4 regions of the Streptomyces sp. NPDC017991 genome follow, and region 1 is predicted to be linked to each of the others. Evidence: riboswitches for the same ligand, from Rfam matches in the RefSeq annotation. Region 1 holds a riboswitch; each other region holds the start of a gene.
The links. A riboswitch is a leader RNA that binds a small molecule or an ion and turns the genes downstream of it on or off. The one in region 1 is predicted to bind cobalamin.
Positions count from the first base shown of each region.

Region 2: it holds a riboswitch for cobalamin, as region 1 does, so the genes downstream of both, metE (5-methyltetrahydropteroyltriglutamate--homocysteine S-methyltransferase) here and ACH4DZ_RS03420 (energy-coupling factor ABC transporter permease) in region 1, are expected to answer to the same signal.
Region 3: it holds a riboswitch for cobalamin, as region 1 does, so the genes downstream of both, ACH4DZ_RS24930 (ABC transporter substrate-binding protein) here and ACH4DZ_RS03420 (energy-coupling factor ABC transporter permease) in region 1, are expected to answer to the same signal.
Region 4: it holds a riboswitch for cobalamin, as region 1 does, so the genes downstream of both, ACH4DZ_RS39890 (cobalamin biosynthesis protein) here and ACH4DZ_RS03420 (energy-coupling factor ABC transporter permease) in region 1, are expected to answer to the same signal.

Region 1 covers NZ_JBIRGP010000001.1:785,829-792,748, reverse strand. The annotation lists gene cbiQ (cobalt ECF transporter T component CbiQ) at 1-591, opposite strand, end outside; gene ACH4DZ_RS03425 (energy-coupling factor ABC transporter substrate-binding protein) at 598-996, opposite strand; gene ACH4DZ_RS03420 (energy-coupling factor ABC transporter permease) at 993-1,742, opposite strand; cobalamin riboswitch at 1,772-1,954, opposite strand; gene ACH4DZ_RS03415 (nuclear transport factor 2 family protein) at 2,147-2,887, shown strand; gene ACH4DZ_RS03410 (cellulase family glycosylhydrolase) at 3,046-4,740, shown strand; gene ACH4DZ_RS03405 (hypothetical protein) at 4,831-5,604, opposite strand; partial or broken gene ACH4DZ_RS03400 (cellulose biosynthesis protein CelD) at 5,977-6,234, shown strand; gene ACH4DZ_RS03395 (hypothetical protein) at 6,291-6,752, opposite strand; gene ACH4DZ_RS03390 (SigB/SigF/SigG family RNA polymerase sigma factor) at 6,889-6,920, opposite strand, start outside.
Region 2 covers NZ_JBIRGP010000001.1:627,603-634,522, forward strand. The annotation lists gene ACH4DZ_RS02660 (maleylpyruvate isomerase N-terminal domain-containing protein) at 1-600, shown strand, start outside; gene ACH4DZ_RS02665 (SDR family NAD(P)-dependent oxidoreductase) at 701-1,480, shown strand; cobalamin riboswitch at 1,511-1,729, shown strand; gene metE (5-methyltetrahydropteroyltriglutamate--homocysteine S-methyltransferase) at 1,894-4,212, shown strand; gene ACH4DZ_RS02675 (helix-turn-helix domain-containing protein) at 4,390-5,385, shown strand; gene ACH4DZ_RS02680 (cupin domain-containing protein) at 5,728-6,162, shown strand; gene ACH4DZ_RS02685 (MerR family transcriptional regulator) at 6,188-6,646, opposite strand.
Region 3 covers NZ_JBIRGP010000008.1:420,531-427,450, forward strand. The annotation lists gene ACH4DZ_RS24915 (hypothetical protein) at 1-575, opposite strand, end outside; gene ACH4DZ_RS24920 (ABC transporter ATP-binding protein) at 622-1,518, opposite strand; gene ACH4DZ_RS24925 (FecCD family ABC transporter permease) at 1,515-2,531, opposite strand; gene ACH4DZ_RS24930 (ABC transporter substrate-binding protein) at 2,540-3,580, opposite strand; cobalamin riboswitch at 3,647-3,834, opposite strand; gene ACH4DZ_RS24935 (CoA-binding protein) at 3,996-4,403, shown strand; gene ACH4DZ_RS24940 (MHYT domain-containing protein) at 4,487-5,368, opposite strand; gene ACH4DZ_RS24945 (VOC family protein) at 5,577-6,374, opposite strand; gene ACH4DZ_RS24950 (ArsR/SmtB family transcription factor) at 6,565-6,920, opposite strand, start outside.
Region 4 covers NZ_JBIRGP010000018.1:130,351-137,270, forward strand. The annotation lists gene ACH4DZ_RS39880 (putative cobaltochelatase) at 1-635, opposite strand, end outside; gene ACH4DZ_RS39885 (cobyric acid synthase) at 697-2,241, opposite strand; gene ACH4DZ_RS39890 (cobalamin biosynthesis protein) at 2,238-3,242, opposite strand; cobalamin riboswitch at 3,364-3,497, opposite strand; gene ACH4DZ_RS39895 (hypothetical protein) at 3,685-3,906, opposite strand; gene ACH4DZ_RS39900 (anion permease) at 3,919-5,154, opposite strand; gene ACH4DZ_RS39905 (lysozyme) at 5,352-6,095, opposite strand; gene ACH4DZ_RS39910 (class II aldolase/adducin family protein) at 6,218-6,920, shown strand, end outside.

The sequences.
Region 1 (6,920 bases):
CGCCCGGTCGAAGGCCCGGACGAAGGCGGTGGCGCCGAGCCCGGCCAGCGAACGCCAGGCGGCGGCCCGCGTGGTGTGCCCGAGCCGGGCGGCCTGCGCCTCCCGGATCCGGCGTACGGAGTCCAGGAGCAGGAAGCTCATCCGGTACGTCACCAGGGCGACGTCGACGACCGGCGCGGGCACCCCGGCGTTCACCAGCCGCGGCAGCAGGTCGGACAGGGGAGTGGTGAACGCGAACAGCAGCACGCCGAGGGAGGCGGCCGAGGTACGCAGCAACAGCTCACCGGCGCGCACCGGACCGCCCGCCGCCAGGGTCACGAACCCGTCCGGGCCGCCGACCTGCAGCAGCAGGGGGAGCGCACCGGTGACGCAGAAGCCCAGCGGCACCCGGTAGGCGCGCCAGAGCCGTCGGCCGGGCACCGCGGCCGGGCCCAGCAGCACGGTGAGGGCGGTCACCAGGACCAGCGCGGCGCCCGGCCAGGGCGGGAGGGAGATCGCCAGGACGGTCAGGCCGAGACCGAGCACGGCCTTGTCGACGGGATGGCGGCGGCGCCAGCGACTGCTGTGCGCCGCCGCGTCGATCGGCAGCACGAAGGCTCAGGCCCGTTCGGTCGGTCGGTTCGGTCCGGCCGCGGACTCACCGGCGCCGCCGGGTGCCCCGGCCGTCGTCCGGCCGCCCTCCCGCTGTGCCAGGACCCGCAGTTCGCCCTGGCGCCTGCCCCGGCGCAGGCCGAAGTAGTAGGCGAGGACGCCCGCGCCGAGGGCGGCCTGGAGGGCGAACAGCGCCGACTCGATCTCACCGGACGGCGGCTCGTACAGGGGCGAGAACCACGGCTCGTAGTCCGGCTCGATCTCGGTGATCGCGGTCTCCGCCTCCGCGTCGGAGCCCGTGAACGGCTCCTTCTTGTGGTCGCCCATGCCGAAGGCCAGCGGCAGGACGGCGAGCGCGGCCACGAGGAGCAGCAGCAGGGCGTTGATCTTCGCGTTACGGCTCATCGGGCCACCGTCCCGGTCGTCTCGTTCATCTCGTTCGTGTCGTTCGACTCGGCCGTTCCGGACTTCGCGGACCGGGACTGCCTGCCGGCCAGGAACACGCCGAGCCGGGTCAGTTCGCCCTTGCTCGACTGCACCAGCAGCCGCATCACGAGCACGGTGAGCAGCCCCTCGCTCACCGCGAGCGGGATCTGGGTGACGGCGAAGATCGAGCCGAACTTGCCGAGCGCGCCCAGGAATCCACTGCTGGGGTCGGGGAACGCGAGCGCCAGCTGCACGCTGGTGACGCAGTAGGTGGACAGGTCGGCGACGAACGCGGCGAAGAACACCGCGACCATCAGCGGCACGTCGAACCGCCGGAGCAGCCGGTACACCGCGTAACCGGCCCACGGGCCGACGATCGCCATCGAGAAGACGTTGGCGCCCAGCGTGGTCAGCCCGCCGTGCGCGAGCAGCAGCGCCTGGAAGAGCAGGGTGATGGTGCCCAGGACCGCCATGATCGGCGGCCGGAACAGGACGGCACCCAGGCCGGTGCCGGTCGGATGCGAACAGCTCCCGGTCACCGACGGCAGTTTCAGTGCGGAGAGAACGAAGGTGAAGGCCCCCGACGCGCCGATGAGGAGCGTGCTCTCGGGATGTTCTCTGACCTCACGGGTGAGCGACCGGACTCCGTGGACGACGAACGGCGCCGACGCGACGCCCCAGGCGACCGCGTGCGCCGGAGGAAGGAAACCCTCGGCAATGTGCATGGCTCAGCAGACCCTCTCCAGCACCTCGTGGATGGTTGACGCGCCTTGGCCGGTCTCCTGGCTTACGGGTAACACCATCCGTGCTCCGCCTTCCCGGGTCCGAGGACCCAGTGGCTGCCCGCGAGGGCCGGAGCCGGACTTCCCGATCACAGTGGCGAGGGCCGCACCGGCATCACACCGATTTCCCGAGCACCAAGGCGTCGTGACAGTAGTGCGCGTACTGGGGTGGTGACAAGCGGACCTCGGGGGGCGTGAGAGTGGTCACGCGGCGCGCGCCGGTACTCCCGACGGGAAGGGAGCGCCTGTTCAGCCGCCCTGCGCACAAGAGATGCTGCGGGGGCGTCGATTCGGCTCGCCCCGGTTCGTCGGTGAGGTACAGGGTCTCAGGAACACCGGGAGGAACCATGAAGTACATGCTGCTGGTCTGCGGCGACGACACCGCCGACGCCTCGGGCATGGCCCCTGTCGAACCATGGGTGGAGGAGCTGAGCGTGCGGCGCGGCGTACGGCTCCACGGGCACCGGCTGCGCCCCCCGGCCGACGCGGTGACGGTGCGCGTACGCGGCGGTGAAGTGCTGCGCACCGACGGGCCGTTCGCGGAGACGAAGGAGTACGTCGCCGGGTACGACATCCTTGAGTGCGACAGCCTGGAGGAGGCCGTTCAGGCCGCCGCGAAGCATCCGGTCGCGGCCCTCGGGGCCATGGAGGTGCGCGCGTTCTGGGACGACGAGGACGCCGAGGGGGAGATCCGCCGGCTCGACGCGGAACTGACGGCCGCCGGACGGGAGCGGGACTTCGACCGGGCGATGGCCTGTTACGCACCGGACGTGGAGGTGTTCCACCCGGTGAGCGGTCTGGAGCAGCGCGGGGTCGCGGCGCTCCGCAAGGCCGAGGAGGTGTGGTTCTCGGCCTTGTCCGGGCCGGTGGAGCGCGAGGTGCTCGAATTCCGCGTCCGGGTCGACGAGAGCATCGCCTTCAGCCACGCGCTCGTACGGATGCGCGCCACACTGGCCGGCGGCGGCGCTCTGGACACGACGGCACGGGTGACCACCGGCTACCGGCTGACGGGCGACCGCTGGCTGATCGTCCATCAGCACACGTCCGTACCCTTCGACGCTCCTGCCCCCGGCGCCGCCGGGTCCTGATGAGCCCTGGAGGGGCCTCCCCCAAGGCCCCTCCGGCACATCCGTTACACGCCCGAGCATGCGCCAAGTCTTGACGTGCTCCTGGCGAGATGCCTCTATGGGAGCGCTCCCACTTTCCCGAAACCCAAGTTTCTTGGCGCTCACTCCCTGGAGTCGCAGTGAGAAGAACAAGAAGCACGACACGGAAGAATTTTGTCAGCGCGTTGCTCGCCGGGCTGGCCGCCTTCCTGGGGCTCGTCGTTCTCGGCGCGCTCGCACCGACCACCGCACATGCCCAGGTGCCCGGTGACCCGCCGGGCGCGTCTCCGGGCGCCCTCGCGACCGGCCTCCATATCGACGACGGCCGCCTGCTCGAAGGCAACGGCAACGATTTCGTCATGCGCGGCGTCAACCACGCCCACACCTGGTACCCGGGTGAGACGCAGTCGCTGGCCGACATCAAGGCGCTCGGTGCCAACTCCGTCCGTGTCGTCCTCTCCGACGGTCACCGCTGGAGCAAGAACAGCCCCGAGGATGTGGCCGCCGTCATCGCCCAGTGCAAGGCCAACCGGCTGATCTGCGTACTGGAGGTGCACGACACCACCGGTTACGGCGAGGACGCCGCGGCCGGCACGCTCGACCACGCGGCCGACTACTGGATCGGCCTCAAGAGCGTGCTCACCGGCCAGGAGAACTACGTCATCGTCAACATCGGCAACGAGCCCTGGGGCAACACCAACCCCGCGGGCTGGACCGATCCGACGGTCGCCGCCGTCAAGAAGCTGCGCGCCGCCGGGTTCGAGCACACCATCATGGTGGACGCGCCCAACTGGGGACAGGACTGGCAAGGAGTCATGCGGGCCAACGCCCAGGCCGTCTACGACGCCGACACCACCGGCAATCTGATCTTCTCGATCCACATGTACAGCGTCTTCGACACCGCGGCGGAGATCACCGACTACCTGAACGCGTTCGTCACCGCCGAACTCCCCATTCTCATCGGCGAGTTCGGCGGTCCGGCCGACCAGTGGGGCGACCCGGACGAGGACACCATGATGGCCACGGCGCAGCAGTTGCGCCTCGGTTACCTCGCCTGGTCCTGGAGCGGCAACACCGACCCGATCCTGGATCTCACGATCGGCTTCGACCCCACACAGCTCAGCTCGTGGGGCCAGCGCATCTTCAACGGCGCCAACGGCATCGCCCAGACCTCGAAGGAGGCCACGATCTACGGCGGTGGAACCCCGGGCGACACCCAGGCCCCGACCGCTCCGGGCACCCCGGGTGCCTCCGCCGTGGCGGCCACCTCGGTGACCCTCACCTGGACCGCCGCCACCGACAACGTGGGCGTCACCGCCTACGACATCGTGCGGGTCGGCGGAAGCAGCGAGACCACGGTCGCCGCAGCCACCACCAACACCGCCACCGTGACCGGGCTCACCGCGAACACGGCGTACACCTTCGCCGTCTACGCACGTGACGCGGCCGGGAACCGCTCGGCCCGCTCGGCCACGGTGAGTGTCACCACGGCCGACGGCGGCGGCACACCCGGCACGAGCTGCTCCGTCGGCTACCGCGTCAGCGGCGAGTGGCCGGGCGGCTTCCAGGGCGAGATCACCATCCGCAACACGGGCAGCGCCGCGATCAGCGGCTGGAAGCTGGCCTTCGCCTTCGCCAACGGTCAGACGGTCTCCAACATGTGGGGTGGTACCCCGACCCAGAGCGGTGCGTCGGTGAGCGTCGCCAACGCCTCGTACACCGCCACCATTCCCGCGAGCGGTTCGGTCGCCGTCGGCTTCACCGCCAACAAGGGCGCCGCGAACACCGCCCCGACCGCGTTCACCCTCAACGGCACCACCTGCGTCACCACCTGACCGGCGGTCATCGCCCGGCGGTCCTCCGCGGGCAGCCACTGGCCGGCGGGGTCACCGCGCCCCGTCGGCCGGGCGGGCGCCGGGTGACAGTCAGGCAGTGGCTGCCGGGGCGGCGGCCTGCTCCGTGGCGGCGGTGTCGGCAGGCGCGGCCTTGGACGTCGTGTAGAAGACGGACGACCCCTGCTTGGTGCGCTGGACCTGCCCCTTGGCGACGAGTCCTTCCACCGTGGTGCGTACGACCTTGGGCTTGATCTCGCGCTCGGGGTGGGCCTGCGCCAGCGCCGTGGCGACCTCGGCGGAGGAGCGCGGCTCGGACTGCCGGCCGAGGTGTTCGCGGATGAGCTCGACGAGCGTGGGCTTCGCGGCGACCGCCTTCGCGTCACCGGACCCTTCTGCGGCGGACTCGGCTTCGGCCTTGGAAGAGGCGGTCTTCGAGGTGGCGGACTTCGCAGCCGCGGGCTTTGCGGCGGCGGACCTCGAAACAGCGTTCTTCGAAACAGCGGACTTCGAAGCAGCGGACTTCGAAACCGACTTGGCGGTGGCCTTCGTGGCGGCCGGCCTGGCGGCCGACTTCGCGGGGGTGGCCTTCTTCCGTCCGCCCGCCGTGGCCGTGGCCTGGCGCGGTACCGAAGGCGCGGGCGCGGAGCCGTCCTTGGTGTTCGCGGCTACCTTGTCTCCCCCCAACGCCCGCTGCAGCTCGGCCAGCAGTGTCTGGTCATGCTGCAGGGCACTCAACTGCCCCTGGAGCGCCTCCACTTCGGCGCCGATACGTTCCTGCTCCGTGGTGTTGCGTTCGAGGTCCGCGGACACCTGGGCGGCGTACTGGGTCTTGAGCTGTGTGGCGGCCGATTCGACTTCGGACATGGCAGTTACCTTTCCTCGTCATCGTGTGCTGCTGGGGCCGGATGCTACTCGCATCATCAGGCCATGATCCCGAAGTTGTCAGGACCGTCCCCGCAGTTCCATGGCCCCCGGCACACTGTCGCGGGCCGCAAAGGCGCAGGCGGCGAGGTGTGCGAGAGACACCTGACCGGTCACCCGAAGCCATGTCTCGAATTCAACCTTCAAGGTGACTTTACGAACTGACCGACCGGTGCACCCGACTCACACCTCTTCCGTCACGACCGACAGCCTCGACGGGCCGCCTGCTGTTTCGCGACGTCTGGGCCCGTCGGACACTTCGGGCCGCAGCCGGCGGCCGGAGAGGTGCCGGGGCGCGGATGGCGCACCCAGGGGCGGTGCCTGGACCTGGGGCGTGGTGACAAGGAGTACAAGGACTGGCTCAAGACCCGGGAGCTGCGTGTGGGGGAGGGCTTCGCGACTCGTCCCCGCCCGGTGGCGACGACACACCGGCTGTGGCGCAGGATGCTGCGCGGCCTGCGGAACACGGTTCTGGCCCACCCGAGGCTCAGGGAGCCCGCGGACCTGCTGCTGAAGACGGTCGGCGCGCTGCGCACCTCCGGCTCGAACGGCCTGCGAAGGAGTGCTGGCTGACCTCCGGGGACCGCTCCGCTGGTCCCCCCTGAGTCACCTCGCTCGGTGTCCGTACGTCAGAGGCGACTGTCCTCTGTTTCGCCGAGGGAACTGTCGGGCTTGCCCAGGGACCATCCGGAGACGTCCGTGAGCCGCCCCCGCCACAGGGGCATCACGACAGGGCCGCCCGCCCCGACGACACTGGTGGCGTCGCGCAGATGGATCCACTGCGGCAGCCGCTGCGGGACCGGGCGCCCCTGCTTGTCGGAGACCGCCTCGTCCACCTGCTCGGGGAACCGCTCAAGGAGCTGTGCGCCGGGTCCGTCGACACCGCGCAGGCTGCGCGCCCAGTCGGTCTTCCACGCCTTGTGCGAGATGAGGTCGCCGTAGAGGAGACCACCCCCGATGAGCAAGGTGATCGGCAGCGCCGCCTGGGGGTCCTGGCCGACCAGTCGTACCAGCATCTGCAGCTGGAGATCCGGTACGGGCTCGGTCACGATCGGCGCGGCCGACTCCCGGAGCGGGTCCTGCTCGTTCACCCTTGCTCGTCCTCTCGATCCGTCACACGCGTGGGTCCTGACACACGCGTCGGTCTCGTCACACGTGTCAGTCCCGTCACACATGTCGGTCCCGTCATGTGTGCGACAGCCAGTGGTTCCCGCGCGACAGCTGCCGTCACGCGGCGAGCAGGCCGGCGCGGAGTCGGC
Region 2 (6,920 bases), 160 kb from region 1:
CCGGACGAGGACTTCGAGCAACCGTCCGGCTGTACGGGATGGCTCGTGCGGGATCTGGTGTGCCACCTGGTCATCGACGCCCAAGACATCCTGATCACCCTGGTCACCCCCGCCGACACCGAACCGACCGTGGACGCGGTCACCTACTGGCAGCTCGGCGAGACCCCGACGGGCGAGGATCCGCTGGACGCCCTGATCCCCCGGCTGGCCGCCGCGTACGGGGAACCGGAGCTGCTGAAGTTCCACTTCGACGACGTCGGGTCCGCCGCGGGCCGCGCCGCCGGTCTCGCCGATCCCACGGCCCGCGTCGGGACCCGCGACGAGGTACTGACCGTCAACGACTACCTGTCCGTGTACGTCCTCGAAGCGACCCTGCACCACCTCGACCTGATCTCCCGGCTGACCTCGACCACCCAGCCGCCCGCCGAGACCCTGGCGGCAGCTCGCGCGTCGCTGGAGAAGATCGCCGGGACCCCGTTCCCTGCCTCGTTCTCCGACAAGGCCGCGCTGCTGATCGGCACCGGCCGGCGGACACCTACCGACGCGGAGGAGGCCGCGCTCGGCACCCTCGCCGAGCGGCTCCCGCTCGTACTGGGCTGAGCGGCAGGCTCCTGAGCTGCGAGTACTCGCCATACGGTCACCCCTCGCTGGATCACACCCCGCTGATCCCCCCAGGGCGGCGCCCTTCTAGGGTGCCGCCATGGACTCGCAGCACTACCTCTCAGAACTGTTCTCCCTGGACGGCCGGGTCGCCCTGGTGACCGGTGGCAGCTCCGGCATCGGGCGGGGCATCGCCGAGGCGCTGGCCCGCGCCGGGGCGAGCGTCGTCGTCGTGGCGCGCAAGGAAGCGGAACTGGCCGCGACGGTCGAGGAGTTGCGTGCGCTCGGCTGCCGTGCGGCCTGGGTCGGCGCGGACCTCGGTACACGTGAAGGCGTGCGCGATGCCGCCGAGCAGGCGGTCGAGGCCTTCGGCGAGCCCGACATCCTCGTCAACTGCGCCGGGATCAACCTCCGGCCGCCGATGAGCGAGCTCAGCGACGAGGTCTGGGACACCACCATGGCCCTGAACCTGGACGCGCCCTTCCTGCTGGGCCGGCGTTTCGGCCCGGCCATGGCCGAACGGGGCTACGGGCGGATCATCCACATCACCTCCCAGCAGGCCCACCGCGCCTTCGTCCAGAGCGGTGCCTACGGCGTCTCCAAGGGGGCGCTGGAGTCACTGGCCCGCTCGCAGGCGGAGGCCTGGTCGCCGTACGGAGTCACCGTCAACACACTGGTGCCCGGCTTCGTGATGACCCCGCTGAACCGGCGTCTGTCGTCCGACCCGGAGAAGGTGACGGCCCTGGCGGCGCGCACGATGGTCGGCCGCAACGGCCTCGCGGAGGACTTCGCGGGCGCGGCGGTCTTCCTGGCGAGCGCCGCCTCCGCGTACGTCACCGGGCAGTCGGTCTTCGTCGACGGCGGCTTCTCCGTGCACTGAAAAGTTTTCCACGACCGGGCTGTGCCCCGTAGGGTGGCCGGTGCAGCTGGTTCGCCCCGTCCGCCAGGCGGGTGCGTCGCAAGAGGGAACCCGGTGGGAATCCGGGACTGCCCCGCAGCGGTGAGTGGGAACGACCGCCGTCACACGCACTGGGCCCGGCCGGGTCTGGGAAGCGACGGCCAGTAGGTGTCCTCCGCAGGGAGGACGTGCCCGCGAGTCCGAAGACCTGCCAACTGCCCGTGCGCGAACCATTCGTGTGCGGAGATCCCGGTGACCTCGTGGGCGGGTCGGCGTACATGATCCGGCGGAAGGCCGTGCCTCGTGCACGGCTCGGATTCCGTCCGGTCGGTCACCCCTTCGCGTTCGCGTCCCGTCCCGGGATCCCAGGGAGATATCTCGCGAAGGAGATTTCCGTGACAGCGCAGTCCGCAGCCGCGGCGGCACGGGCCACCGTGTACGGCTACCCCCGCCAGGGACAGAACCGGGAACTGAAGAAGGCGATCGAGGGCTACTGGAAGGGCCGGGTCGACGCCGACACCCTCCGGGCCACCGCCGCCGACCTGCGCCGGGTCAACTGGCGGCAACTGGCCGAGGCCGGCATCCACGAGGTTCCCACCGGTGACTTCTCGTACTACGACCACGTGCTGGACACCTGTGTCATGGTCGGCGCGATCCCCGGACGCCACCGCGCCGCCGTCGAGGCCGACGCGCTCGACGGCTACTTCGCGATGGCGCGCGGCACCCAGGACGTGGCGCCGCTGGAGATGACGAAGTGGTTCGACACCAACTACCACTATCTGGTGCCCGAGTTGGGCCCGGGCACCGTCTTCACCGCCGACTCCCGCAAGCAGGTGGCGGAGCTGAAGGAAGCTCTCGCGCTCGGGCTCACCGCACGTCCCGTCCTCGTCGGACCCGTCACGTACCTGCTGCTCGCCAAGCCCGCGCCGGGTGTGGCCCCGGACTTCGACCCGCTCACCCTCATCGACCGGCTGCTGCCCGTGTACGCCGAGATCGTCGCAGATCTTCGCGCCGCGGGGGCCGAGTGGGTCCAGCTCGACGAGCCCGCCCTGGTGCAGGACCGCACACCCGCCGAACTGAACACGGCCACCCGTGTCTACCGCGACCTCGGCGCCCTGACCGACCGCCCGAAGCTGCTGGTCGCGTCCTACTTCGACCGGCTCGGCGACGCCCTGCCGGTGCTGGCCAAGGCCCCGGTGGAGGGTCTGGCGCTGGACTTCACCGAGGCGGCCGGCGCCAACCTGGACGCGCTCGCCGCCGTGGGCGGGCTGCCCGGCAAGCGTCTGATCGCCGGAGTGGTCGACGGCCGCAACATCTGGGTCAACGACCTGGAGAAGTCCCTCGCCACGCTCGGCACCCTGCTCGGGCTGGCCGACCGGGTCGACGTGGCCGCCTCCTGCTCCCTCCTCCACGTCCCCCTCGACGCCACCGCCGAACGCGACATCGAGCCGCAGATCCGCCGCTGGCTCGCCTTCGCCCGGCAGAAGACCACCGAGATCGCCACCCTCGCCAAGGGCCTCGCGGGCGGCGCCGGCACGATCGCCGTGGAACTCGCCGCCAACCGGGCCGACCTGGCCTCTCGCGCCGGGTCCGCGATCACCCGCGACCCCGCCGTACGGGCCCGGGCCGCCGCCGTCACGGACGCCGACGCCCGCCGCTCCCAGCCGTACGCCGAGCGGACCGCGGCCCAGCGCGCCCACCTCGGCCTGCCGCTGCTGCCGACCACCACCATCGGCTCGTTCCCCCAGACCACGGAACTGCGCACCGCGCGGGCCGATCTGCGGGCGGGGCGGATCGACAGCGCCGGGTACGAGGAGCGCATCAGGGCCGAGATCGGCGAGGTGATCTCGTTCCAGGAGAGGACCGGCCTCGATGTGCTCGTGCACGGCGAGCCCGAACGCAACGACATGGTCCAGTACTTCGCCGAACAGCTCACCGGATACCTCGCCACCCAGCACGGCTGGGTCCAGTCCTACGGGACCCGCCATGTCCGCCCGCCGATCCTGGCCGGAGACATCTCCCGTCCCGAGCCCATGACGGTGCGCTGGACGACGTACGCCCAGTCGCTCACCGCCAAGCCGGTCAAGGGCATGCTGACCGGGCCGGTCACCATGCTCGCCTGGTCCTTCGTCCGCGACGACCAGCCCCTCGGTGACACCGCCCGGCAGGTCGCCCTCGCCCTGCGCGACGAGGTGAACGACCTTGAGGCGGCCGGGACTTCGGTCATCCAGGTGGACGAGCCCGCCCTGCGCGAGACGCTGCCGCTGCGATCCGCCGACCGTCCGGCGTACCTCGCGTGGGCCACCGAGGCGTTCCGCCTCAGCACCAGTGGCGTACGCCCGGACACCCAGATCCACACGCACATGTGCTACGCCGAGTTCGGTGACATCGTGCGGGCCATCGACGACCTCGACGCGGATGTCATCAGCCTGGAGGCGGCGCGCTCGCACATGCAGGTCGCCCGGGAGCTGGCCGTACACGGCTATCCGCGCGAGGCCGGGCCCGGTGTGTACGACATCCACTCACCCCGGGTACCGAGCACCGACGAGGCAGCGGCCCTGCTGCGCAAGGGACTTGAGGCCATCCCCGCCGAGCGCCTCTGGGTCAACCCCGACTGCGGCCTGAAGACCCGCGCCTGGCCCGAGACCCGTGCGTCCCTGGAGAACCTGGTCACCGCGGCCCGCACGATCCGCACGGAACTGTCCACGTCCTGACGCGCGCAGCGGGCCGGGAGAGCGGGCACGGGCCCCGCCTCCCGGCCCGTCGGCGGTCTGCCGCGGGCCTCCCCATATCGACCCCGGGGCTGGATACTGGACCGATGCGGTTCGCCGCCTTCATGACCCTGCCCGGGCGCGCCGGAGACCGCACACCGACGGTCACGGGGGTGACTCATGGACGTGGTCAGTACCGCGGAAGTACCGCCGGAGGAGGGGTTCGCCTTCTGGCGTGAGGTGAGCTCGAAGCTCTGGGTGCCCTACGACACGCGCTGCGAGCGGCGGGTGGAGAGAGCGTTCAGGGCGCAAGTCGACATCAGCCAACTCGGTTCGCTGCAGGCGACGTTGATGACCACGATGGTGCACTCGGTGCACCGCACCCCCAAGCTCATCCGCCAGGCGGACCCCGAAGTGCTCAAGCTGGGCTGCATCGTGCGCGGCGGCGGCAGGATCACGCAGGACGGCCGGTGCACGGAGTTCGGAGTCGGGGATCTCCTCCTGTTCGACCCCTCCCGGCCGTACCTCGCCGGATTCGCGCCGGATGTGCCGGGAAGCCAGCAACTGCTGCTCCTGCGCTTCCCCCGTTCACTGCTTCCGCTGCCCCACCGGGACGTGCGACGGCTGAGCGCGGTGCGCATTCCGGGCGGCAAGGGCGTCGGCGCGCTGTCCTCGCACTTCCTGATGCAACTGGCGCGGCGCATGAGGGAACTGTCCCCCTCCGACGCCGCCAGGCTGTCCACAGTCACCCTCGACGTGCTGACCGCCGCGCTGGCCAACGCGCTGGATGCCCGGAGTGGCGTGCCGCCCCACACCACGCGGCGTGCGCTCATGGCCCGGATCCATGCCTTCATCCGGGAGAACCTGGGCGATGCGCGCCTGGCACCGGATGCGATCGCCGCGGCGCACCACATCTCCCTGCGCCATCTGCACAAGCTGTTCCACGAGGAGGGGCACACCGTCGCCGGCTGGGTCCGTGAGCGTCGCCTGGAACAGTGTCGTCGCGACCTCGCCGATCCCGGGCTGGCCTACCGGCCGATCGGCGCGATCGCCGCCAGATGGGGGTTCGCCAGTCCCGCGCACTTCAGTCAGGTGTTCCGCGGCTCCTACGGCCTGTCCCCGCGCGAGTTCCGCCGGCAGTGCACGGAGACGAAAGAGCTGTGCGCCGACACGTAACGACAGGCCCGGTCGTGGCGCTCCGGGGCCGTCGAACGGGTCAGGCCGACCGCCGAGGTCTCGGCCGCCGCCGTCTGCCACACGGTCGGCGCCTTCGAGCGGCTCTCGGAATGCCAGGCAGTGGGCAGGGCATACGTCGCTCTGGGCCTTGCCTCGGCCTGGGCCTGGGACGACGTCGGCTACCGGCGGCTGCGCGTCCTGGACTGATCGCGTAGTCGGCCATCGTCAACTGCGGTGCAGTCGCAGCCAATTCGCGTTTTGCCGCGCCAACACGCCCCGCCTGCCTCTATGTTCGCTGCGGCGCTTTGCCACTTAGCCGCACGCACCCTGGAGGCCCTACCCATGCGTACCTCGTTCCGCACCGCGGTGGTCGGCGCGGTCGCCGCCGTCGCCGTCCTGGCCGGGGGAACAGCCCGGGCCACCCCGCCCGGGCCCGGAGTCACCGGCACGCTGATCGCCCAGAAGACGGTCGGCGGCACCGACTATGTCGTCCGCGAGATCACCGTGCCGCCCGGCCAGGCCACCGGCTGGCACTACCACGACGGCCCGCTCTACGCGTACGTGAAGCAGGGCACACTCAGTCACTTCGACTCCACGTGCGCCTCGGACGGTGTGTATGCGCAGGGCAGCCGCGTGCAGGAGCCGGCCGGGCCCGGCAACGTCCACATAGGCCGCAACCTGGGGGACACACCGGTCGTCCTCACCGTGCTCTACGTACTTCCGCACGGCGCCCCCTTCTCCGAGGACGCCCCGAATCCGGGGTGCGCGTTCGAGTAGGGGCGGAAACAGGGGCGGAACCGGCTCAGGCCGTGGTGGCCCGATCGCGGTCGCGGTTGCGGTCCCGACCGCGGTCCCGATCCCGGTCGCGGTCCCGGCTCAGGCGCTTGCGCAGCGTCTGGGCGAACTCCTCCGCCTCCGCGAGCTGCGCGCGCAGCTTCTCCACCTGCCAGACGGCGTGCTCCTCGTACTCGCGCACGCGCCTCAGCAGGGACTGCCGCTCGTACGCCGTCAGGTCGTCGTCGGCGTCGAGGCGGTCGGTGACGGCCAACAGGTCGCGCATCTGCTCCAGGCTGAAGTCGAGCGGCTGCATACGGCGGATCGCCTTCAGCCGTGCGACATCCTCCCTGGTGTAGAGGCGGAAGCCGCCCTGGGAGCAGGCGGAGGGGGCAACCAGGCCGGTCGCCTCGTAGTGGCGGATCGTGCGCAGTGGCAGCTCCGTGCGCGCGCCGACCTCGCCGATCTGCATGTGCTCGCTGCTCATTCGGGCGCCCTACCTCGTCTGTCTCGTCTGTGTCCGTCGCCCGGGCCATGGGGCGGCCGACGTCGATCGCTACCGTGACGTCGAGGTAAAGTATGTGATCATCGGGTCGGTTCCATGACGTTCCCACTCCGTGGGACGGAAGAAAAGTTCCCGTGGCCGCCGACCGCGCAGGAGCGACGACGTCGACGCCTCCGGGACAGCGCCGCTCCCTCTCTGCCCCTTCCTGTCACGCCCTGGGCCGAGGCCGGGCGTGCCCGAGCACGACAGGCCTTCC
Region 3 (6,920 bases), on a different contig from region 1:
GGATCGGGGATGGGTCCCGAGGGCCGGGTGGCCCACCTGGCGACGGCGCCCCGCCAGTGCCTCAACCGGTCCTCGGCGTCCGCGAGATCGGCCGCGCCGAGCCGTAGTTCCTGGCCCCGGGGACGGGCGAGCAGAGCGAGGCGCAGGGCGGCGGCGCTCTCGTCGTCCTGCGCCGCTCCACTCTCGATGTCCGCCGGGGCGACCTCGACGCGCACCCCGCCCGCCGCCTCGTCGCTACGGGTCACGCTGTCGGCCGGCTCGTCGGTCCGGGCGCACACGCGCAGCACCTGGGCCTCACCGAGACCGGGGCCGCTGTCCCGTTCGTCCTCGAACGGCCGGATGCCGAGCGCCCTGGCCCGGGCCCGCAGTTCCGCGCGTCCCTCCGTGCCGGTCAGCACGGTCCACACGGGTGTACCGCCGATCTCCAGGGCCCGTACGAGGACGTCGGCGGTCAGGAGCACGCGCAGGCCGGTGGCGTCAGGGCGCTCCACCCGCGCCTCGACGCGGGTCAGGCCCCGGCGGGTGGGCGTGGCGGTGACGGGGTCGCCTGTTCGGGCGTCGGTGATACGCAGCACGGGCTGAGCGTAGGCGTGCGAGAGGCCGCGCGCAGGGATGCCGACATCATTGCGGACACGTGTGCGCGGATTCCCGGGGGTCGTGCCGGCTCACGGTGCCCAGGAAACGCACGTGCGGGCGGCCGTCGGGACCGTCGCGGTCGTCACGGGTGACGGCGGTCCGTACGCCGTACACCTCGGCGATGAGTTCCTCGGTGAGCACGTCGGTCGGTGTCCCGACGGCCACCACGCGTCCCTCGCGCAGGACGACGAGCCGGTCGCAGTACATCGCCGCGAGGTTGAGGTCGTGCAGGGCGACGACGCTGGTGAGCGGCAGCGAGGTGACGAGGTTCAGCAGGTCGAGCTGGTGCTGGATGTCGAGGTGGTTGGTCGGTTCGTCCAGGAGGAGTTCGCGGGGCTCCTGGGCGAGGGCGCGGGCGATCTGGACGCGTTGGCGTTCGCCGCCGGAGAGGGTGTGCCAGGACTGGTGGGCGCGGCCGGCGAGGCCGGTGCGGGCCAGGGCGTCGCGTACGGCCTCCTCGTCGGCCGGCGACGGGGGCGTCCAGGCGCGGCGGTGCGGTGTGCGGCCGAGGCGTACGACGTCCAGGACGCTCAACTCGACCTGTGTGTCGGCCTGTTGCTCGACCACCGCGATACGGCGGGCGATGTCGCGGCGGCCCAGTTCGCCGAGCGGACTGCCGTCGAGGGTGACCACGCCCGAGGCGGGGGCGAGGACGCCGGAGAGCAGGCGCAGGAGGGTCGACTTGCCGGAGCCGTTCGGGCCGAGGAGGCCGACGGTGGTGCCGGGGGCGGGGCTGATGCTGACGCCGTCCAGGATGACGCGTCCGTCGGCGGTGCGGGTGACGCGCCGGGCCCGGAGGCCGGCATCCGGCCCGGCCTCACCCGTCTCAACACGTTCGACGCCCTCGGTGGTCCCGGCGTGCGTGATGCGCTCCGTCGTCATCGTGTCCTCCGTGTCCGGTACAGCACCAGCACGAACACCGGCACGCCGATGAGTGAGGTGACCACGCCCACGGGCACCTCCTGAGGGTCGAGGACGGTACGGGCCAGGGTGTCCACCCACACCAGGAACACCGCCCCGGCGAGGGCGGCGACCGGCAGCAACCGGGCGTGGCCGGAACCCACCAACGCGCGGGCGGCGTGCGGCAGGACGAGTCCGACGAAGCCGATCGCGCCCGCCGAGCTGACGAGCGCGGCCGTCAGAAGCGCCGTCACGCACAGCAGCACCAGCCGGGTACGGGCCACGGACACCCCGAGGGTCGCGGCGGCGTCCTGGCCGAAGGCGAACGCGTCGAGCGTGCGCGCGTAGCCCAGACAGACCGCGAGCGCGACCACCAGGACCGCGAGGCAGACCCAGACGTCGGTCCAGCCGACCCCGCCCAGCGAGCCGAGCAGCCAGAACAGCACACCGCGGGTGGTCTCGGCGTCGGCGGCGGTCATCACGACGAAGGACGTGAGCGCGGAGAAGAGCTGCATCGCGGCCACACCGCTCAGCACCACGCGGTCCGTCGTCCCGCCGAGGGTGTGGCTGAGCAGCAGGACGAGTCCGAACGACAGCAGCGCTCCGAGGAACGCGCCCGCCGAGACCGACACCAGGCCGCCGCCCGCGCCGAGGACGACCACGACGACCGCGCCGGTCGAGGCTCCGGAGGACACCCCGAGGACGAAGGGGTCGGCGAGCGGGTTGCGCAGCAGGGACTGCATCACCGCGCCGCACACGGCGAGCCCGGCCCCGCAGACGGCGGCCAGCAGGGTGCGCGGCAGCCGCAGCTGCCAGACGATCCCGTCCCGGATGGGGCTCAGCTCCGTACTCCCCCAGCCGAGATGGGACGCGACCACGGACCAGACGTCGGCGACGCGGATGTCCGCCGGGCCGATGGTGATCGCGACGGCGATCGATGCGACGAGCAGTGCCGCGCCGGCCGCGCAGAGCAGTCCCACGCGCGGCCGTGTCACCCGGCGGGTCACCCCGTGAGCCCGAACTCCCGCAGGGCGGCGGCCACTTGTTCGACGCCCTCGACGGTACGGATGGTCGGGTTCATGGCCTGCCCGCTGAGCAGGACGTACCGCTTCTTCTTCACGGCGGTCATGTTCCTGGTGACCGGGTCGGACTCCAGGAACTCGATCTTCTTCTTCGCGGACTCGGCGGTCTGCGACTTGCGGGTCAGGTCGCCGATGACGAGGACGTCGGGGTCGCGGTCGGCGACCGTCTCCCAGTTGATCTGGGGCCATTCCTCGTGGGTGTCGTCGAAGACGTTCTTCGCGCCGAACGCCCGGGTGATGATGCCGGGGGCTCCGCAGCAGCCCGCCATGTAGGGGGACTCAGAGTTGGCGAACCAGTACAGGAGGGAGACGTCCGAGGCGTCGATGCCCTCGGTGGCCTTCCTCATCCGCTGCTTGAGCTCGGCGACGAGCCGGTCGCCCCGCTCCTGCACGCCGAACACCTCGGCCAGGTCATGTATCTCGCCGTAAATGGCGTCGATGCCGAGGGGCTTCTCGCGGGCGCCGTCGCCGTCTCCGGTGTTGTCCTTGCCCGCGCAGTCGGAGGGCGAGACGTACGCGGGTACGCCGAGCTTCTCGAACTGCTCGCGGGTGGCCACGCCTCCCTTGCCGAGCGTGGACACGAACGAGGCGGCGACGAAGTCCGGGTCGGCGTCCAGGACCCGTTCGAAGGACGGGTTGTTGTCGGCGATCCGCTTGACCTTCGCGTCGGCCTTCTCCAGGCCCTTCATCACCGGGTCGGTCCAGGTCGCGGTGCCGGCCATCCGGTCGGCGAGGCCCAGCGAGAACATGATCTCGGTGGTGCCCTGGTTGAGGGAGACGGCCCGGCGCGGCGGGGACTCCACGCGGACGGTGTGGCCGCAGTTGTCCAGGGTGACGGCTGCCGCGGAGTCCTTGCCGGCTGAGCCGGCTGAGCCGGACGAGTCGGCGCCACCGCAGCCGGTCAGCAGAATGGCCCCGGAAACGAGCAGGGCGGCGGGGCGGGCGGAGCGTGCGATGGGCACGGAAGTTCCTCAGACGTCGAGGGCTCGAACGCGGAGCCCGGTCGTACGGTGCTCCCCCGCCGTCTCGGGACCGCGGAGGCCGCCAGCAGGTCTTCGGACTCGGGTTCACCCGGACGAGGCGCCTTCCCGGACCGTCTGTTCGATCCAGTGGCCGATGCCCCGCCCGTCACCCTCACCGCTGCGCGTCAGCTCCGGATTTCCACCGGATTCCCTGACCCACGTACATGGGTTCGACTGGCTTTCGCAAGCTATCACGGCGACTTTCACGGCCACACGGCGCACAAGGCCTGCCGGGCCTTTCAGGGGCGGACCGAGGACAGCCGCTCCGCCGCCGGGCGCGATCTCGGGAATCCCAGGGCCGCGCCCGACGTTGTCCGCCGCAGGCAGACACACCCCCACCCACAGGAGGCGAACCGTGTACGGCGACCCGGCAACGATCCGCAAGATCCTCACCGAGAGCGGCGACACCTGGGCCGTCGTGGGCCTGTCGTCGAACGAACGGCGTGCCGCGTACGGCGTGGCGGACGTGCTCCGGCGCTACGGCAAGCGCGTGGTCCCGGTCCACCCGAAGGCCGAGACGGTCCACGGGGAGAAGGGGTACGCCTCCCTGGAGGACATCCCCTTCGAGGTCGACGTGGTCGACGTCTTCGTCAACAGCGACCTGGCGGGGCCGGTCGCCGACGAGGCCGTGGCCATCGGCGCCAAGGCCGTCTGGTTCCAGCTCGGCGTGATCGACGAGGCCGCGTACGAGCGCACCCGCGAGGCGGGCCTCGACATGGTCATGGACCGGTGCCCGGCGATCGAGATCCCCCGCCTCGGCTGACCCGCCTCGGTCGACCCGCCTCGGCTGAACCGGCGGGGCCGACCCTCCCGGGCCGTCCCGCGACACCGGGACAGCCGCCCCGTTCAGCCGTTGCGGCCCCCGGGCCCGCCTGGCTCGTACGCGCGCCGGTCCGTCCTGGGCGGGGCCTCGAACGCCGAGCCGGACCAGGCGGGCGGTTCCGTGGCCGGAGGGGGCGTCCGGCGGCGGGACGCGGTCCGGTTCCAGTCGCCGTCCCCGAGGACGAGCATCGGGTCGAACATCACCACGACTCCCGCGAGCGCCAGGAAGAGGACCGGGCCGATGAGCATCGGCAGCAGGAGCGAGTGGGCCGAGTCGCCCGAGTCCGGGGTGCCGGCCGCGCCGTGCAGGTGCACACTGACGGCCGCCATCCCCGTGTAGTGCATCCCGGTCACCGCGACGCCCATGACGAGGCTCGCCGCCAGGCTGGTCAGAAAGCCGCGGATCGCGACCGCCGCCCAGAGCGCGGCGGTCGCGGCGACGACGGCGATCAGGACGGAGAGCGCGACGGTACGGGCCTCGTACCGCAGGTCCCCGTTCACACGGATGGCGGCCATTCCTATGTAGTGCATGGCGGCGACCCCGAAGCCGGTGAACGCGCCCGCGAGCAGCAGGGTCGGTGTGCTCGCACCGCGATAGCCGACGGCGAAGACGCCCAGACCGACCACGGCGATCGCCACCGCGAGGCTGAGGATCGTCAGGCCGACGTCGTAGCGGATACGGCTTTCCTCGACCTGGAATCCGATCATGGCGATGAAGTGCATCGTCCAGATGCCGCAGCCGATCGACGCCGCCCCGAGCGCGAGCCAGCCCGGTTTCCACGACTGGTCGTTGCGCAGGGACCGGGTGATGCAGCGCAGCCCCAGGGCGGCTCCCAGACAGGCCATGACATAGGCCGTGAGCGGTGTGACCGTTCCATAACTGAATCCGTCGACCGTACCTTGCATATGCCAACATCCCCCCGGAATACGACTGTTGCGGGGACAGATGTACGTGCCACAACAGGACGACAGCAAGGGGTTTCGTGCAATTGCAGCCAACAGAATTCTGTATCAGTCACTTTTGGTCATGAATAGGCGCCTTTGCGCCGGAGGGAAGCATTCTGGTGGCGCGGCCCAGGACCACGGCCGCTCCCCGCCCCGCCGCGCCCCACCCTCACATCTGAGGCTTCGAGGTCACGGTGAACTGCGCCCCGTCGGGATCCCGCAGCACCGCCTCCGTGGTGGTCGCGCCGTCCCGGACCGTACCGCCGTGATCCAGCGCCGCGCGCACGCAGGCCTCGACGTCCGCGACCGAGAAATGGACCTGCCAGTGGGGCCGGATCGTGGGATCGGGGGCGGCCTCCACCGCGCCGGAGTGGATACGGGCCACCACGTCGCCGTCGCTGCGCAGGACGACCTCGTCCCCGTCGTAGTGCACCTCGCAGCAGCCGGGCCGCGAGGTCGCCCACTCCAGCACCTCGCCGTAGAACATCGCGGCGTCGAAGGCGTTGCGCGTGTGCAGTCGCAAGAAGGCGGGGGCGGCCCGGCGCCAGGTCTTCCAGCCGGCGACGAGCTGGCCCTCCCAGATGCCGAAGACGGCTCCGTCGCGGTCCGCCAGCAGGGCCGCCCGGCCCTGTGGGAAGCCGATGGGGCCGACCGCCGCCGTACCGCCGCGCTCCCGGCCCCGGGCCACCGCCTCGTCGGCACTGTCCACGGCGAAGTACGGGGTCCAGGCGACGGCCATCTGCCACATCGTGGCCACGGCCGCGACGCCCGCGACCGGCACCCCGTCCGCGTAGGCGATCCGGAACCGGTCCATCAGCGCGGTCGTCCGGAACCGCCACCCCAGCACCGCCTGGTAGAAGTCCTCGGCCGCCTGCTGGTCGCGCGCCGTCAGGCTGACCCAGCACGGGGCTCCCGCGACCGAGTGGCTGGAGACGACCTCGTTGCGGACTCTTGCGTCGCTGTTCATGGCAGTACCGTTCCTGAATCGTACCGAGGGGCGTGGGCGGACACCCGACAGCGTCGAAAGCACTAGCCGGGCCGTGGTGCCGTCTTCCTCAGCATCCCCCTCCCGCGCCTCCTTCGCCCGGAGGCGGGCGGGGTCCCACGCCCCGAGTACCCGGCGGTCACGCCCGAAACAAACCGGCGCCCAGGACCGCTCAATCGTGCGCCGGCCTGTCGCTGAGCCGGTGGTCGGCCAGATTCAGCGCCTCGTCGACAACCCGCCGCAGATGCCCGTCCCGCAGCGAATAGATCACCCGGCGGCCCTCCTTGCGTGTGTTGACGAGGCCCGCGAGCCGCAGCCTCGCCAGGTGCTGGCTGACCGCCGGACGGGCGGCCCCGCACCGCTCCGTGAGGGTCGTGACGTCCGCCTCGGCCTCCGCCAGGGCGTGCAGCAGGACGAGACGGGTGCGATCACCCAGGAGGGCGAAGAGTTCGGCGGCGAGGGCGAACTGCTCCTCGCCCGGCGTGCGCGGATGCTCATCGTGCGCAGGTGACAGGTGCATGCGTGCGC
Region 4 (6,920 bases), on a different contig from region 1:
TCCACCCGCTGGTCGGGGTCGCGCGAGGCCGCCACCTCGACGGTGAGCCCGAACCGGTCGAGCAACTGCGGCCGCAGTTCGCCCTCTTCGGGGTTCATGGTCCCGACGAGCAGGAACCGCGCGGCATGCCGTACGGAGACGCCCTCGCGCTCCACGTACGAGGCACCCATCGCCGCCGCGTCGAGGAGCAGGTCGACCAGGTGGTCGTGGAGGAGGTTGACCTCGTCCACGTACAGGAGTCCGCGGTGGGCGTCGGCCAGCAGGCCGGGCTCGAAGGCCTTCACGCCCTCCGAGAGCGCCCGTTCGATGTCGAGCGCGCCGACGAGGCGGTCCTCGGAGGCGCCGACGGGCAGTTCGACCATCCGGGCAGGACGGGGCGTGCCCGGGCCCACCTCGTGGGGGCCGTCCGGGCAGGCCGGATCGGGGGCGTCCGGCGCACAGGAGAACCGGCAGCCGGGGACGACGTCGACCTGCGGCATGAGCGCCGAGAGCGCGCGCACGGCCGTGGACTTGGCGGTGCCCTTCTCGCCGCGGACGAGCACACCGCCCACCGCGGGGGAGACGGCGTTCAGCAGCAGTGCCAGGCGCAGGTCGTCCTGACCGACCACGGCCGTGAACGGGAACGGGGTACTCACTGGTTGTCGTCCTCCAAATAGCCCAAACGGACTTCGTGGCTAAGGCGGCCCTCGCGCAGGCTCATACGGGCGCTCCCGGTGGGATGAAAGGCAGTCCGGCCGGTGCGCCGGACTCGATGAGCCGCCACAGCGCGTCCGTGTCCGCGTGTTCCTCGATCAGATCGCCCAGCCGGTCGAGCTGCTCCTCGCGCAGCCCCTCGAACGAGGTGTCGGCGGCCGGTACGAAGCGCCGCCCCGCCGCGGCCGCCACCTCGCGCAGGAAGGCACGCCGGAAGCCGTCCGACTCCAGCGAACCGTGCCAGTGCGTCCCCCAGACCTCGCCGACCCGGCAGCCGTCCAGGAAGGGTTCGCCGCCGTGCACATGGGCGACCCCGTGATGGATCTCGTACCCCTGGACGGGTTCGCCGAGAGCCTCGCCGACGGGGCGGGTGAGGGTCTTCTCCCGTGCGAACCGCACGCGTACCGGGAGGAGTCCGAGGCCGTCGACGGCGCCGGCCCCCGACTCGACCTCGTCCTCGATGTGTTCGCCGAGGAGCTGGAAGCCGCCGCAGATGCCCAGCACGGGGCGCCCTTCGGCGGCCCTGCGCACCAGGGCGTCCGCGAGGCCGCGCCGCCGCAGCCACTCCAGGGCCCGGACCGTGCCCCGGGTGCCGGGTACGACGACCAGGTCGGCGTCGACGAGTTCCTCGGCGCGGTCCACGAACCGCACGACGACGCCCGGTTCGGCGGCGAGGGCGTCCAGGTCCGTGAAGTTGGACATCAGGGGGATCGCGCAGACGGCGACCCGCAGGATGTCCTCACCGACGGGGGAGGAGACCTCGGACTCGCGCACCGAGCCCCGCAGGGACACTCGGAGCCCGTCCTCCTCGTCGATGCCGAGCCCGTGCCGGAAGGGCAGGATGCCGTAGGTGTGCCGCCCGGTGAGCCCGTGCAGCATGTCGACGCCGGGTTCGAGCAGGGAGACGTCCCCGCGGAACTTGTTGACGAGGAACCCGGCGACCAGCTCCTGGTCCTCGCGCGACAGCAGGGCCACCGTCCCGAAGAACGAGGCGAAGACCCCGCCGCGGTCGATGTCCCCCACCACGAGGACGGGCAGCCGCGCGCCCCGCGCGATCCCCATGTTCACGATGTCGGTGCGCCGCAGGTTGATCTCGGCGGGACTGCCCGCCCCCTCACAGATCACCGCGTCATACGTGCCCCGCAACTCGGCCAGACAGTCCAGCACGGTCCCGAGCAGCGCCTCCTGACGGCCGCCGTGATAGCCGCGCGCGCTCAGCTCGCCCACGGGCTTGCCCATCAGGACGACCTGGCTGCTGCGGTCACCGCCCGGCTTGAGCAGGACGGGGTTCATGAGCACGGAGGGCTCCACGCGGGCGGCCTGCGCCTGCATGGCCTGCGCACGCCCGATCTCCGCGCCCTCCCGCGTCACGAACGAGTTCAGCGACATGTTCTGCGCCTTGAACGGCGCGACCTTGACGCCCCGGCGCACCAGCCACCGGCAGATGCCGGCGGTCACGACGCTCTTGCCCGCGTCGGAGGTGGTACCGGCGACGAGGAGCCCGCCGCCCGGTCCGCCGCCCGGCCTCCCGCCCGTTCCCCCGCTCATGACGTACGCCCTTTCGTGACAGGTGACTTGGCGAGCGGCCCGGCGTGTGACGTGGTGAGCGAGGTGACGAGGGAGGTGACGAGCAGCCGCCCGGCGACACTCGCGCCCAGCGCGAGGAGGCTCACCCGTCGCGAGAGCCGGACGGCCCGCTCGATGTCCTCGACCCGCACGGCCCGCCCCGGACCGTTGAGCACGGGCCGATGTTCGACCCGTCCCGCGTACGAGAGCGTGCCGCCGAGCCGTACCCCGAGCGCACCCGCGAACGAGGCCTCCACGGGCCCGGCGTTGGGACTCGGATGCTTGCCGGCGTCGGCGCGCCAGGCGGTGACCGCCCCACGTGGATTCCCCCCGGCGACGGCGGCGAGGACCGCGGTCAGGCGCGCCCCGGGCCACCCCACCACGTCGTCGAGCCGTGCGGAGGCCCACCCGTACCGCCGGTGGCGGGTCGACTTGTGCCCGACCATGGCGTCCAGGGTGTTGACGGCCCGGAACCCGACCAGCCCGGGCACGTCCGCGACCGCGCCCCACACCAGGGCGCCCACGACGGCGTCGGAGGTGTTCTCGGCGACCGACTCGACCACCGCGCGGGCGATCCCGTCGGCGTCCAGGGCCTGCGGGTCGCGCCCGCACAGATGCGGCAGCCGCTCACGGGCCACCTCGATGTCCCCGGCGGCCAGCGCCCCGCCGACGGCCCGGGCCTCACGCCCGAGCGAGGTCCCCCCGACCACCGCCCAGGTGGCCGCCGCGGTCAGGACGACGGAGGCGACGGGGGAGGTACGTACGGAACGCCTGGCGGCCACGGCGAGGGAGACGGCGCCGCCCGCGCACACCGCGGTGTGCAGCGCCCCCCATCCCCGGTGGTCGCGCCACAGGGCCCGCTCGACGGTTCCCGCGGCCCGGCCGAACGCGGCGACCGGATGCCCCCGGCGGGGATCGCCGAGCAGCAGGTCACCGAGGAGGCCGACGGCGGCGCCGTACGCGAAGACGCGATCGGCTCGCATCGGTTCAGCCCGCCGTCACGCGAGGCGAGACCCTCGTACCGGGCCCGGGCCCGGGCACACTGGTCCACAACAGGTGGGCGCACATGGCGATATGTCCTCACTCAGGGTGTCCACGCCCTGGTTCGACGAGACCGACGGCGAGAGTTCCTGGCTCCCGGGGGATCGATTCCCCGGTGACAGTGGCGGGACCGCGCCGGATTCGCACCGGCTTCCTCTTCTGCCGACGTACATGGCCTCGGCAGTCCACCACGGTCCGAGAACACCCGTCAACTTGCTGTTGACCTGCGACGGGAGAGTGTGCTGAGACCCACATCCACCGACGGGCCCGCCCCGCGGACCGGTTTGCCGCGGACGTGCGACCGCCCTGCCGGGACCGCGGACGAGGCGGCTCCGGCAGGGCGGACGGTGACACTGCGGGCGTACGGCCCGACGGCCGTACCGGTCAGGCGACGATCAGATAGATCCCGTACGCCACGGCCGCCGCGCAGGCGGCGAAGCAGGCGTACGCGCCGGTGACCGCGAGGGTCGCGGAGCCACCCTGTGCGGCGGCCGACTCGCGCTTGGTGAGGCCGACGATGCCGAGGGTGAAGAGGCCCACGAGGGCGACGGTGGAGATGAGGCTGACTCCGAACACGGAGCCGAGGGCTGCCCAGTCGATCTTCATACGGTTCGTTCCTTACACCGTGGCCGGACGGGCGGGCTCGGCGTCCGGGCCCGGGATGGTGGTCTTGAGGTCGATGGCCGGGACGACCGGACCCGCGGGAGGCGGGGTGACGGCGGCGATCGCGGTGGTCACGACGCCCGCGGGCTCGTGGTCGTCGTTGACGTTGTCGACGGTGACGGGCTGGCGGCGGGACAGCGTCCAGATGACCGCGGAGCCGGCGATCAGCAGCGCGCCGGTGAGGACGATGCCCCAGGTGCCCTGCTTGGTCAGGAACTCGGCGCCCGCGCCCACCAGACCGGCGGCGGGGAGCGTGAGGCCCCAGGCGATGAACATGCGCGTCGCGGTCGACCAGCGGACGACACCGCCCTTGCGGCCCAGGCCCGAACCCATCACGGCGCCGGAGCAGGACTGGGTGGTCGAGAGGGAGAAGCCGAGGTGCGAGGAGGCCAGGATGACCGTCGCGGCGCTGGTCTGGGCGGCGAAGCCCTGCGGCGGCGCGAGGTCGGTGAGGCCCTTGCCCATGGTGCGGATGATGCGCCAGCCGCCCAGGTAGGTGCCGAGCGCGATGGCGATACCGGCCGAGACGATGACCCACAGGGGAGGGTTCGAGCCGGGCGCGAGCACCCCGCCGGTGACCAGGGCCAGGGTGATGATGCCCATGGTCTTCTGCGCGTCGTTCGTGCCGTGGGCCAGCGAGACCAGGCCCGCGGAGGTGATCTGACCCGCGCGGTAGCCCTTGGAGGTCGCCTTCTCACCGGCTCCGCGGCTGATCCGGTACGTCAGCCGGGTGGCGAGCATCGCGGCGAGTCCGGCCACCACGGGCGCGGCGATCGCGGGGAGGAGGACCTTGGTGATCACGGTCGAGCCGTTCACCGAGGACCAGCCCGCCGACATCACCGCGGCGCCGATCAGGCCGCCGAAGAGCGCGTGGGACGAACTGGAGGGCAGACCCAGGAGCCAGGTCAGCAGATTCCACAGAATGGCGCCGACGAGCGCCGCGAAGATCACCTCGGTGCGGATCCCCTCTTCGTTGATGAGGCCGCCGGAGATCGTCTTGGCGACCTCCACGGAGAGGAACGCACCGACGAGGTTCAGCACGGCGGACATGGCCACCGCCGTCTTGGGCTTGAGGGCGCCGGTCGAGATGGTCGTCGCCATCGCGTTGGCAGTGTCGTGGAAACCGTTCGTGAAATCGAACACGAGAGCGGTAACGATCACGATTCCGAGGAGGAGCGTGATGTGTTCCATTTACCCAGGCTTCTGTTGGACGACAGTGGCATGGGGAACGTAAGCAACCTGGGTGAACGGAAGATGAACTGAGTCGGGCGGTGGGGTGACCCAATCGAGGTGCCGCCACTCCGCTTGTGTCGAAGTGGCGGCGACGGCACTCGAAAGTCCCGGCACATTCTCGAACAGAGGCGGAATCCAGGGGTCCGCTACCCCGGTCATCCCCTCGCGAAGGTCTTCAGCCGGGACAGCGAACCGTTGAAGAGATTCTGGTCACCCGGCAGGCTGCCGCTGTTGTCGTACTGCCAGAACGTCCAGAATTTCCAGCCCGAGGGCAGCGACCCCGCGGATCCGCTGTAGCGGGCGAGCCACAGCGGATGGTTCGAGGCGAAGGCGGCGCTGTTGCCCGTGCAGGTCTTCCACCAGGTGTAGTTGGTGTAGATCACGGGCCGGCGGCCGGTCTGCCGCTTCACCTCGTCGCTGAAGGCCCTGATCCAGTCGACCATGCCGCTCCTGCTCAGCCCGTAGCACTTCTTCTTCTTGTCGTACGGGTTGTACTCGATGTCCAGCGCGGGCGGCAGCGTCCAGCCGTCCGCCCGCCAGCCGCCGCCGTTGCGCACGAAATAGGCGGCCTGCTCGGTGCCCGACGACGTGTGCGGCAGCGCGAAGTGGTACGCGCCACGGACGATGCCCGCGTTGCGCGCGCCGTCGTACTGCTGAGCGAAGTACGGGTTGCGGTACGTGTGCGACTCGGTGGCCTTCACGTAGACGAATGCGGCGCCTCTGCTCTTCGCGCTCGACCAGTTCACGTTCTTCTGGTGCGAGGACACGTCGTGCCCCTTGGGCTTGCCGGCGGCCGTGGCCGGCACCTCGACGAGTGCGGTGCCGCCGAGCGCCAGCGTCGCCACGGAAGCGGCGACGAGACGGGCACGCCGACGGGACGATGCGCGATGACTGGCCATGTTTTCCCCCGGAATGGCGACGTACGTGAAATACCTGTTCATCATCTTTCGGACGTGTGGGCGCCGCCCTGCAGTGCTCTCGCCCGAACGGAGCAGGGCCGGGCGGCTGGCAGGATCACGGCATGGCTGAGCAGCGGCGGGACACAGGAGACGGACAAGGCGCCGGGAGGGCGGGCGCGTCCCGGCCGGGGGTGGCGCTGGAGCGGGCGTGGGGCGACCTCGTGGCCACGGCCCGCCGGACGGTGTCCGACGGTCTGGTCGTCGGCACGTCGGGCAACGTGTCCGTGCGCGTGGGCGACACCGTCCTGGTCACGCCGACCGGGGTCCCGTACGACCGGCTGACGCCCGAGGATGTCTGCGGGGTGTCCCTGGACGGCCGGCGCGTGCTCGGTTCACTCGTTCCGACCAGCGAACTGCCCATGCATCTCGCGGTCTACTGCTCCACGGACGCGCGTGCCGTCGTGCACACCCACGCCGTGCACGCCACGGCCGTCTCGACCCTCGTCGCCGAGCTGCCCCTCGTCCACTACATGTCGGCCGCCCTCGGCGGGCCCGTCCGTGTCGCGCCCTACGCCACCTACGGCACGGAGGAGTTGGCCGAGAACATGCTCCGGGCCCTGCGGGACCGCACGGCCTGCCTCCTGCAGAACCACGGCACCCTCGCCCACGGCGCCACCCTCGACCAGGCCTACGACCGCACCGCCCAGCTCGAATGGATGTGCCGGGTGTGGCTCACCGCGTCGTCCGTTCCGGGCCTCACGCCCACCCTGCTGACCGAGGACCAGGTGGCGCGGGCGGGCGAGCGACTGGAGGGGTACGGCCAGC